DNA from 2 places in the Promicromonospora sp. Populi genome. Region 1 is predicted to be linked to the other one. Evidence: predicted binding sites of a transcription regulator. Region 1 holds the regulator's gene; the other holds the start of a gene.

Region 1 (5,931 bases):
CTGGACCTCGGCCTCCTCGGCATTGGGCTTGTCGTCCGTCACACCGATCACCTCCTCTTGTTTCGGGGGTCCCTCGATCGGGTCCGTCGTCTGCCCAGCCTGCACCACCTAGCGCCAGGCTGCCAAAGTTTTACGAAACCTTGTGCCGCTCAGGCGTCAGGCCTGGGCGGCGGCCCGCTCCGCGCGCTCGGCACGCAGCGACGTGATGGCGCTCTCGAAGTCCTCGAGCGAGTCGAACGACTGGTAGACGCTCGCGAACCGGAGGTAGGCCACCTCGTCGAGCTCACGCAGCGGGCCGAGGATCGCCAGGCCCACCTCGTAAGCGTCGATCTCGGCGCTGCCGTTGCTCCGCAGGGTCTCCTCGACCCGCTGAGCCAGGATCGCGAGGTCGTCGTCGCTCACCGGACGGCCCTGGCACGCCTTGCGCACCCCCGCGGCGACCTTGTCGCGGCTGAAAGGTTCGGTGGCGCCGGAGCGCTTGACGACGGAGAGGCTCGCCGTCTCCACGGTGGTGAACCGTCTGTTGCAGTTGGGGCACTGCCGTCGGCGCCGGATCGACAGGCCGTCGTCGGCGGTCCGCGAGTCCACCACGCGCGAGTCGGCATGGCGACAGAACGGGCAGTGCATGCTCACTCCTGCGTGGTCGACCACCGACCGGAGGCCTCCGGTCGCGCCCCGACCGTAAGCGGGCAAACCACCACCTTGCAACATCGCCGCAACATTTGACGGCGGATTGTGGCTTCTGGTCACTCCTAAGGGCTCTGGTCACTCCTCGGGGAGGAGCAGCAGCTCACCGACCCGCAGCGTGCCCGACGACATCCGGTTGAGCTCCTGCAGCCTGCCGACCGCCGCCCGGACGTCCTCGCCCGGCTCCGCGACCTGCCGTGCGAAGCCCCAGAGCGTCTCCCCCGGCCGCACCGCGTGCACCCGAACTTGAGTGGGCTCACCGGCGGTACTGGCGACGGCGGTTGCCCCCCACGTCACCATCGGCGCGACCAGGAGCATCGCCAGCAGCACCAGGACCGCGCGACCGCGGCGCGTGAGCCGCAGGCCGGCCAGCCCGAGCCGGTCGGCGAACGTGCGCGGCTCCTGCCGGTTGTACGCCTGCCGGGGGTACGCCGGGACGGCGACCAGCCGGGGTGCAGGTGTATGCGCCTGCCCGAACGTCGGGCTGTACTGCCTCAGCGGGATCACGTCCCCCATGGCCCCTCCTCCGAGTTTCGCGAATTCTTCATACACGCGTTCGTCGAACGCACGTACCATTGTGTAGCACGGGACACCGTCGATGTCGAGACACGCTCGAACATTCGTTTGATGGATGTGAGTTTGTGATCTAGAGTGGGTCGCGCAGGGGAGAACATTTGTCGGAACGGGAGGGGCACGGGCATGACGGGACGGGACGGGACCAGCGACACGAGAGCGGTCGACACAGCGCACTCCGGCGTCGCCACGCTGGACGCGCCAGGCGACAAGGCGGTCGCTGACGTACACGCGATCTCGCCGACCGACCGCCTGACCGAGCGGCAGCGCCTGGTGCTGGACACGATTCGGCAGTCGTTCGAGACGCGGGGCTACCCGCCGTCGATGCGTGAGATCGGCGAGGCCGTCGGGCTGGCCAGCCCGTCGAGCGTCAAGCACCAGCTCCAGATGCTCGAGAAGAAGGGCTTCCTGCGCCGCGACCCGAACCGGCCGCGCGCGATGGAGCTCGTCGAGCCGCTGGCGGAGCAGGTCGACAAGCCGACACGCGGTGAGATCCACTGGCCGGAGCCGCGGCGCAGCGGCCAGGTCCACTGGGGCGGTTCGGTGCCCGACGACGCCAGCACCCCGCCGCCGTCGTACGTGCCGCTCGTCGGCCGGATCGCGGCCGGTGGCCCGATCCTCGCCGAGCAGGTCGTCGAGGACGTGTTCCCGCTCCCCCGCCAGCTCGTGGGTGACGGTGACCTGTTCCTGCTCAAGGTCGCCGGCGACTCGATGGTCGACGCCGCGATCTGCGACGGGGACTGGGTAGTGGTGCGGCAGCAGAACGTCGCCGAGCAGGGCGAGATCGTCGCGGCCATGCTCGACGGCGAGGCCACGGTCAAGACGTTCAAGCAGACCGACGGGCACGTGCTGCTGCTGCCGCAGAACCCGGCCTACGAGCCCATCCCGGGCGACGAGGCGCGGATCCTGGGCCGCGTGGTAGCGGTCCTCCGCTCCCTGTAGACCGCTCCCGGACGACGAGAACGGGGTTGTGTTCGGATGCCGACCTGGCACGAACACAACCCCGTTCTCGTCGCACTTGGCACGACAGTCAGTCAGAAGCCGAAGCGTTTCTGGACCGCGCGGACGCTGTCCGCGGACGCGCGCAGGCCTGTCAGCTCCTCGTCGGACATCGGGACGCGCACGTTGCCCGTGACACCGCGCCCGTCTACCAGTGACGGCACGGACAGGCAGACGTCACTGATGCCGTAGTAGTCGTCCAGCAGCGAGGACACCGGCATGATCCGCCGTTCGTCGTTGAGCACCGCCTCGATGATGCGGGTAGCGGCCAGGCCGACGGCGTAGTTGGTGGCCCCCTTCCCCGCGATGATGCGGTAGGCCGAGTCGACCACCTCGTGGTGCACCTCCGCGCGCATCGCGGCGTCGATCGACCGGGCGTCGCCCACCGGTTCCCAGTCGAGCAGCGGTACGCCGCCGATCGAGGCGGAGCTCCACAGGGCGATCTCCGAGTCGCCGTGCTCGCCCGCGATGTACGCGTGCACGTTCCCGACCGCCACCCCGCACCGCTCGGCGAGCACCACCCGCAGCCGGGACGAGTCCAGGACCGTGCCGCTGCCGAAGAGCCGCTCCCGCGGCAGACCGGAGATCTTGAGCGCCGCGTAGGTCACTACGTCCACGGGGTTGGTCACCATCAGATAGGTCGCGTCGGGCGCGACGTCGACCAGGCCCGGCAGGATCGTGCGCATCAGGCCGATCGTCCCCTCAGCGAGGTCGACCCGGCTCTGCCCGGGCTTCTGCTTCGCCCCGGCGGTCACCACCACGATGTCGGCGCCCTCGCAGACCGCCACGTCGTCCGAGCCGATCACGTGCGCCTGGGGCGTGAACATCAGGCCGTGCTGCAGGTCGAGCACCTCGGCCTCGACCTTCGACCTGTCCACGTCGAGCAGGGCGATGGTGCGCGCCGCTCCGCGGGCGAGCGCGGCGAAGGCGAGCGTGGACCCGACCGCTCCGGCGCCCACTACCGCGAGCTTGGTGGTGGGAGAAACAGAAGGACCGTCCGACGGTGCTGTCATGCCTCCAGGCTAGGTGTCGAGCCGCGCGAGGGCGGCGCGGACCAGGGCCGGGTCGTTCGTGGGCCAGAAGCCGGGCATCGACTTGGTGAGGAACGACGCGTACCGCGCGGTCGCGAGCCGGGGATCCAGGACGGCCACGACCCCCCGGTCGTCCATGCTCCGCACGAGGCGGCCCGAGCCCTGCGCAAGCAGCAGTGCCGCGTGCTGCGCGGACACCGCCATGAACCCGTTGCCGCCCGCCTGCTCGACGGCGCGGGCGCGCGCCGCCTTGACCGGGTCGTCCGGGCGCGGGAACGGGATGCGGTCGATCAGCACGAGCTGGCACGACGGCCCCGGCACGTCCACGCCCTGCCACAGCGAGAGCGTGCCGAACAGGCAGGTGGCCGGGTCCTCGGCGAACTGCCGCACCAGGGTGGGTAGCTGGTCGTCGCCCTGCGCCAGGATCGGGAAGTCCAGGCGTTCGCGCATGGCCTCGGCCGCCGCGTTGGCCGCGCGCCGGGAGGAGAACAGGCCGAGCGTGCGGCCCCCGGCTGCCGTGATCAGCTCGGCGATCTCGTCGAGCTGCGCCTCCGTGGTGGGTTCCCGGCCGGGAGCGGGCAGGTGCCGCGCCACGTACAGGATGCCCTGGCGCGGGTAGTCGAACGGGCTGCCGGCGTCGAGGCCCTGCCACGGCGGGGCGTCCTGACCCTTCAGCCCGAGCGTGCCGGCGACGGCGTCGAACGTGCCGCCGAGCGCGAGCGTGGCCGACGTGAAGATGCCTGTCGACTCGCCCAGCAGGTGCATCCGGATCAGCCCGGCCACGTGCAACGGCGCGGCGTGCAGGCGCGTCACGTTGTCGCCGAAGCTGCCCCAGCCGTTCTCCGGCCGCGAGCACCACAGCACGTCGGCCGTCGTGTCCGTCAGCGCCATGCGCTCGGCCGTCTCGAAGAGCTGCAGCATGGCGCCCTGCGCCATCTTGAGCCCCGGGTCGGGCTGGCCGGCCTCCTTCGCCGCGGCCCCGCCCGCGTCCGGCTTGAGCGTGCTCAGCACCTCACGCGCGGCGTCACGCACCCCGCCGACGGCGGTGCGCAGCGCGTCCGGCAGGCCGTCCGGGAACCGCTCGGCGGGCGCCGTGACCAGCAAGGTCCCGAGGTCCTGAGCTGCCTTGTCGAGGGCGTCGGTGTTCGTGCCCGCGTGCCGCCGGGCCAGCCGCGCCGCGTTCTCCACCGAGGCCATGGACAGGTCGACGGTGGCCGACGACGTGACGCGGTCCGTGAGCTCGTGCGCCTCGTCCACCACCACGACGTCGTGCTCCGGGAGCACGCCCGGGCTGCCCGTGGCCGCGATCCCGAGCATCGCGTGGTTGGTCACCACGACGTCCGCGTCGCGGGCGGCGGCCCGCGCGTGGTCCGGGAAGCACTCGGCGAGCATCGGGCACTTGTTGCCCAGGCACTCCATCCTGGTCACGGACACCTGGCGCCAGGCCCGGTCGGGCACGCCGGGCACCAGGTCGTCGCGGTCGCCCGAGTCCGTCTCGCCCGCCCACTCGTGCAGCCGGCGGACGTGGTCGGCCAGCGTCGCGCCGTCGTCCTTGCGCTTACCGCGAGCGCCACCGGATCCCGGGGCCTCCTCCGTGCGCGGGTGGTCCTCGCCGCCGGGCAGGTCGAAGAGCGTGGGCTCGTCGGTGGGGTATCCGCCGCCGATCTTGTGCACGCACAGGTAGTTGTGCCAGCCCTTGAGCAGCGCGATCCGCGGCTCGCGCGGCAGCTGCGGCGCCACCGCCTTCGCCACGAGCGGCAGGTCGCGCGTGATGACCTGGCGCTGCAGCGCGAGGGTCGCGGTCGAGATGATGACCTTGCTCTGCGCCGCCACCGCGTGCCGCACGGCGGGCACCAGGTAGCCGAGCGACTTGCCAGTACCCGTCCCCGCCTGGACGAGCAGGTGCTCGCCCTTCTCGATCGCCTCGCCGACCGCCACGGCCATCCGATGCTGGCCGTCCCGGCGCCCGCCGCCGAGCTCCCCGACGGCGAGGTCCAGGAGCTCCTCGACGTCGGGGATCCGCTCGTCAGCAGTGGTTTTGATGGGCGTCTCGGGAACGGTGGTCACACGCTCGATCCTAGGCCGGACCACCGACATCCACCCCGCGTCGTCCACAGTCGCCAGGGGTCGGCCGGGGCCTGTCCTGCCCCTATCCCTTGACCGCCCCACCCAGCCCGGCGCCGCTGAGGAACAGGCGCTGGAAGCCGAGGAACAGTGCGATCGGCAGCACTGTCGAGATCGCGAGCGCCGCGAGGAACACGTCGAGCTCCAGGTACGGGGCGATGGCAGGCAGTCGCACGGACAGGGGCTGGTTCTGCGGGTCGGGCAGCACCAGCAGCGGCCAGAGGTAGTCCTTCCACGCGGCTATGACGGCGAACACGGAGACGACGCCGAGGATGGGCTTCGACATCGGCAGCACGATGCTCCACAGCAGCCGGAAGGGTCCGGCACCGTCGACGCGGGCGGCCTCGAAGATCTCGCGCGGGAGCCCGTCGAAGAACCGTTTTACGAGCAGCACGTTGAACGCGCTGGCGCCCATGGGCAGCCAGACCGCCCAGAACGTGTTGAGCAGGCTGATGTGCACGATCGGCACGTCGAGGATGGTCAGGTACAGCGGCACGAGGAGTACCACTGACGGCAC
Region 2 (5,931 bases), 600 kb from region 1:
CCATGACCGACGCCCCCCGCCGACCCGACGCACCGGATTCCGGATCGACGAGTGCCCCGCAGAGCCCACCAGCCCCGACGATGGGCCTGGAGCTGCAGGAGGGCGTGCGGATCCCACGCCGTCAGGTGATCTCCTGGGCGCTCTGGGACTGGGGGACGCAGCCGTTCAACACGGTGATCTTGACGTTCGTGTTCACGGCGGCATACCTGACCACGGAGTCGTTCCTTGACCCGGCGGTCGCGGCGCTGGGTCCGGGTGACCCCGCCTACCAGCGCGGCCTCGCTGACCTGACCAGCGGGGTGGGCCTGTGGAACACCCTGGCCGGCATCCTCATCCTCGTCCTCGCCCCCGTGCTGGGGCAGCGCGCGGACGCCACCGGCCGGCGCAAGGCGTGGCTCGCCGGCGGCACGGTCGGCATGGTGCTGTGCATGCTCGCGCTGTGGTTCGTCGAGGCTGACCCGGCCTACTTCGTGCTCGGCGCCGCCCTGATCGGCCTGGGCAGCGTGCTCAACGAGATCGCCGGCGTGAACTACAACGCCATGATGGTCTCCGTCGCCACGCCGAAGACTGTCGGCAAGGTGTCCGGGCTCGGCTGGGGCCTGGGCTACGTGGGCGGCATCCTGGCGCTCCTGTTCGTGCTCGTCGCCAGGGCCGCCGACTGGTGGGGCATGCCCACCGACAACGGCCTCGCCTTCCGCGTGATCGCCGTGGGCTGCGCCCTCTGGACGTTGGCGTTCGCCTGGCAGGTCCTGGCCTTCGTGCCGGAGCTGCCGCCCACCAAGGGCCGCGCCAAGGTGGGGTTCTTCGCCAGCTACGTGGTGCTGTTCCGCGACGTGCAGGGCCTCTGGCGCAACGCGCGCCGCACCTTCTGGTTCCTGCTGGCCAGCGCCGTGTTCCGCGACGGACTGAGCGGCGTCTTCGCGTTCGGCGCGATCATCGGCGGCGTGAGCTTCGGCTTCTCTGCCGACCAGGTGATCGTCTTCGGTATTGCCGCCAACCTCGTGGCCGGGGTCAGCACCATTCTCGTGGGCTTCGCCGACGACCGCTTCGGGCCCCGCTCCGTCATTCTCAGCACGCTCAGCATCATCGTCGTCGCCGGGCTCGCCGTCGTGTTCCTGCGTGATCTCGGCCCGATCGTCTACTGGGTGGGCGGGCTGATCCTGTCGGCCTGCGTAGGCCCCGCTCAGGCCGCGTCCCGGTCGTACCTCGCCCGCGTGACGCCGGCGGGCAAGGAGTCCGAGATCTTCGGCCTCTACGCCACCACCGGCCGCGCCACGTCCTGGATGTCGAGCCTCCTGTGGACCATCACCATCGCCGCCACCGGCGCGACCATCTGGGGCACGCTCGGGATCGTCGCCGTCGTTCTCTTCGGTCTTGTGCTGATGTGGTTCGTGCGGGAAGCGCCGTCGCCGACTGACGCCGTCGCCGACTGACGCACTTGCCGAGCGACCGACTGACTGGCTGACCCGCTGACCGACTACTGGTCGTGCCGGTTCGCCCGGGTGCCCTTCAACCGGGCGTTCTCCAGCCGAGCGCTCTTCAGCGACGCCTGAAGCCGGTCGAGGTCGGCGAGCGGCCCCAGGTGCCGCAGCTTCTCGGGGTTGATCACGCCCCGGATGCCCGCGATCACGCCGTCGGACACCTCGAACGACCACGTACCCACCAGGCCGCCACCCACCACGTCGTCCGCCACGATGAGCAGGCCGGGCTCACCGCCCACCAGCGCGTGCTCGAAGTGGAGGGGCGCGCCACGATGCATGAAGCCCGCCAGCAGCCGCGCGATCTTCTCGCGGCCGGCGATGGGCCGGGAGATCGACATGCCCGGCGGCACCTTCCCGCCGCCGTCACCCGTCAGGACGACGTCCTGCGCGAGCAGCTCCAGCAACGGGTCCACCTCGCCGTCCTCGCACGTCGCGAGAAACTTGGCCACGAGCTGGTCGGCACGGGCCCTGTCACCTGTCTGCCGGGCGGGCTGCACACCTTCGACGACGTCGCCGCGCTGCCGCGCGATCCGTCGTCTCGCCCGCGACACCAGCTGACGCGCGGCGACCTCGCTCGTACCGATGACGTCGGCGGCGTCGCTGTGCGGAAAACCGAGCACGTCGTGCAGCAGGAACGCCGCGCGCTCCGTCGGGGTGAGCGTCTCCAGGAGCACCAGGAATGCCGTCGAGAGATCATCGGCGAGCTCGGCGTGCGCCGCGGCGTCGGGCGGCGCCGTCGCCATCGCGACCGGAAGGCCCGACGGCAGGCCCGACGGAAGCGGACCCACCAGGGGCTCCGGCAGCCACGCACCCACGTACGACTCACGCCTAACCCGCGCCGAACGCAGCACGTCGATGGCGATCCGGGTCGTCACGGTGGTGACGAACGCGTCCGGGTTGCGCAGCCCCTCCGCCTGCGACACGCGCGTCAGTGCCTCCTGCACCACGTCCTCGGCCTCCGCGACGCTGCCGAGCATCCGGTAGGCAACGGTGAACGCCAGGGGGCGGAGCCGGCCGAGGGCGGCATCGTCGAGGCGGGTGCTGCTCGTGCTGGCGCTGTTGCCGGTGCTGCTCGTGGTGTCAGAACTGCCCGTGTCGCCGGGATCCTTCATGAGCTCATGCTCTCGCGTCATACCCCTCTGACGTCGTAGGACCGGGAAACGTGACAGCCTTTTCGAAGGCGTTGGTTGCTGCGGCGCCGGCGGCTGTTCACCGGGTGCGCATGGCGTCGATCTCGTCCCGGCGGAGCAGTATGAGGCGGTCGAGGACGTCGTCGGGCAGCGGTTGCTCCGGCGTGAACCGGACGGTGCCCTTCGAGGTCGAGAAGCCCACCAGGTCCGGTGCCAGGGCCTCGATCGCCGCCGGGCTGAACGGGTAGAGCCCGATGTGCTTCGCCGTGACCTGCGCCGAGATGAGCGGGCTGCCGCGATAGCGCAGCGCTGCCATGCCGTAGCTGAGACCCTCCTCGGCATCGGGTACCAGAGCGAGCGCCCGTGCCCGCACGTGCTCGACCGCGTCCCGTGCGGAGCCGTCCAGGCTGGCGATGTACTCGGTGAGCTCGTCCATGGGTACAGCCTCGCGAGATGCGAGTGCTGCCGCGAGGTGTGAGCCGCCGGCGGGACCCGGCTCCCTGAGTGCCACTGACCCCGAAGAGTTATCCACAGATTTAAAAGATGGCGTGCAATGCGTATGAATGTTCGAGACAATGGGGTAAGTCAACCAAGGCAGGAGGTGGGTACCGATGGAAGAGGCGACGAGTGGAGTGGGGCCTGGTGCGGTGCCTCCTGCGCGATCGATCGAAGACGCGCTGGCCCGGATGGACGACGTCGTGGGCGAGCTCGCAGACCTCGTCGGTCCCGACGCCCTGAACGGGTGGAACGCCCCGGGCTTCTCCCTGCTGACGTCGGCGCACACCCGGATCCGCCGCCTGACGGCACGGCTGGACGGGATGCGCTACACGCTGCTGACCAAGATCGAGGACGACGGGTCGTGGCGGTCGGGCGGCATGTCGCGCACCTTCACGTCGTGGCTCCGCGTGCGCGAGGGCGTGGCGGCGGCGACCGCGCGCAAGGACGTGACGACCGCGCGCAGGCTGGCCACGGCGCTGCCCGCGACACGCGAGCGCCTGGTCGCGGGGGAGCTGGGGGCCGACCATGCCCGGGTGATGACCGAGGTGGCACCCACCAGCGCGACGCGCGAGGACGCGCTCGCCTGGCTGATCGACACTCGCACCGGTGAGCCGACCACGCCCGAGCTGTTCGTGCAGACCGTCACCGTCGATCTGCCCGACCCTGCAGACGATCCAGATGGCGCCCGCACCCGGGAGCAGATCACGGTGGTGCTGGAGGGCGCGATCGCCGAGGGATCCCTCGTGACCGGGGAGGGCCTCGTGCTGCGTGAGGCGGGCTCGCTGAACGCCGACCAGTTCCGCATCCTGGCGCGCCGGTTCGCCACCGTGACCGACCCGGACGCGGACGACGAGGACGACGACAAGGCGGCCAAGGGCGAGTACCTCGACCTCTCGCGGACCTTGGGCGGCTACCACCTCGAGGGGTTCCTGACCGACGAGCACGGTCTGCTGCTGTCCACCGCGATCAACGCGGTCATGGGCGCTCCCGCCGCGGAGGACTCCAGGACACCTGCCCAGCGCCGGGCGCAGGCCGTGGCGGACGTAGCCCGCATGGTCCTCGACACCAACGCGGCTTCGCCGGGTGCGTCGATTCCACCGCACCTCAACGTCACGGTGTCCTGGACCGAGCTCGTCAGCCAGGTCACGCGCACCCGCGACGGGCTCTGCGTCGCCTGTGGGCAGGTGTCACCCGGCCGGGTGAAGCGAGCGGGACCGGGGCTGCTGTCCGCCGGCGGTCCGGTCTTCACCGAGACCGGCGGTCGGGCGCCAAGCGCGCTGGTGCGCCGCCTGGCCTGCGACAGCGCGATCACTCGCGTGGTGTTCGGGCCTGACGGCGCGGTGCTCGACGTCGGCCGCGCCCAGCGGACCGTGACCGGGCAGATGCGCCGTGCGGTCATCGCCCGCGACCAACATTGTGTCTACCCCGGCTGCGACCAGCCACCTTCGCGCTGCGAGGTGCACCATGCCGTGACGCACTGGGCTGACGGGGGTGCGACGTCCGTGGCGAACAGCGCGCTGCTGTGCTGGCACCACCACCAGCTGGTCGACGCGCGCGGCATCACCATGCGCTGGGCCGGCCCGCTGGCTCCGGCGTCGTCGGGACACTCGTCGAGACCGGCTGGGTCTTCACCGACGCTCGTGGCAAGCGCATCAGCCTGCCCGAGGCGGTCGAGGCGCTGCCCTCAGTGGCGGCTCCGCCCGGCGAGCCGCCAGTGGATCCACCGGCCGCGGCCGCCTGAGCTGCTGACAGCGGATCAGCTGACAGGTCGGTCGGCGCGTGTCCGGAGGGGGACTTGAACCCCCACCCCCGGCGCTCGCGTCCGGCTCGCGAGCAGCAGGGCTCCCAGGGCCAGAGTCGCCGTGAGCCCGAGCACAACGGCGTACGCGGGTAGCCCCGCCACGTCGTACAGGGCCCAGAGGAGCGTCCCGGTCGCGGAGGCGGCGAGCGCAGCGGCGACGGCGTCTGCCACCTGCAGCGCCGACGATGCCGAACCCTGCTCGTGCGGTGCCGCGAGCTCGAGCGTGAGGATCGACAGGGTCGGATAGACCAGACCCATCCCGGTGCCGGACAGCACCCAGAACGCCATTCCGACTCCAGCCGGCAGGTCCGGGAGCACAAGGAGCGCCGCACCGACCATGCCGAGGCCCAGCAGGCCGCCGCCCAGCCGGACGTATCCGGTGTGGCTCAGGCGCAGCAGGTTGCGCCCGCGCACCCACGACGCCGCGGACCAGCCGAGCGCTCCGAACGAGAGGATCAGGCCGGCGCCGCCGGGGCTGAGGTGTCGTTCGTGCACGAGGAGCAGGGGGAGCAGCACCTCGGCGCCGGTGAACGCCCCCGAGACCAGAGCCCGCACGGACACGACGGCGGGCAGACCGCGTCCGGCCCGGAGCACGGACAGGGCCAGGCGCAGCGCGTCCAGCAAGGGCCGCCCGGGTTCTCGATCGGCAGGGCCATCGTCGGTGCTGGTGGGATCGGCCCGGTTGGGCTCGGCGCTGGTGCGATCGGCCCTGCGGTCGGCCCCGGTGCGGACAGCCCTTGTGCGGTCGCCTTGCGCCGCTGTCAGCCCCGGGTACATCAGGAACGCGGCCGGAGCGGTGAGCACCGCTGCGCCAAGGATGACCCAGCGCCAGCCCAGGTGGTCCACGACGAGGCCGGCGAGCGCCGGCCCGACGATCGCCGGCACCACCCACGCGGTGGCGAGCGCCGAGAACACGGCGGGGTGCCGGTCGGCGGAGAAGACGCGGGCAATGAGCACGTACAAGGCGACGCCGAACAGCCCGCTGCCGATGCCCTGTACGGCGCGCCCGGCGATGAGGGCG

Evidence for each region. The regulator LexA, encoded in region 1, represses DNA repair genes until DNA is damaged. The targets are predictions, from matches to a motif close to TCGAACANNTGTTCGA.
Region 2: AB1046_RS04000 (DUF222 domain-containing protein) is a predicted target of LexA. The motif match lies at 3,167-3,182, and genes of this name have one in related genera.

Annotation. Positions count from the first base shown of each region.
Region 1 is NZ_CP163528.1:289,218-295,148, reverse strand. It holds gene AB1046_RS01340 (DUF5302 domain-containing protein) at 1-42, opposite strand, end outside; gene nrdR (transcriptional regulator NrdR) at 157-627, opposite strand; gene AB1046_RS01330 (LysM peptidoglycan-binding domain-containing protein) at 766-1,203, opposite strand; gene lexA (transcriptional repressor LexA) at 1,453-2,202, shown strand; gene AB1046_RS01320 (L-lactate dehydrogenase) at 2,295-3,272, opposite strand; gene AB1046_RS01315 (ATP-dependent DNA helicase) at 3,282-5,357, opposite strand; gene AB1046_RS01310 (carbohydrate ABC transporter permease) at 5,440-5,931, opposite strand, start outside.
Region 2 is NZ_CP163528.1:891,962-897,892, forward strand. It holds gene AB1046_RS03985 (MFS transporter) at 3-1,433, shown strand; gene AB1046_RS03990 (sigma-70 family RNA polymerase sigma factor) at 1,478-2,593, opposite strand; gene AB1046_RS03995 (iron chaperone) at 2,691-3,047, opposite strand; gene AB1046_RS04000 (DUF222 domain-containing protein) at 3,259-4,908, shown strand; gene AB1046_RS04005 (MFS transporter) at 4,866-5,931, opposite strand, start outside.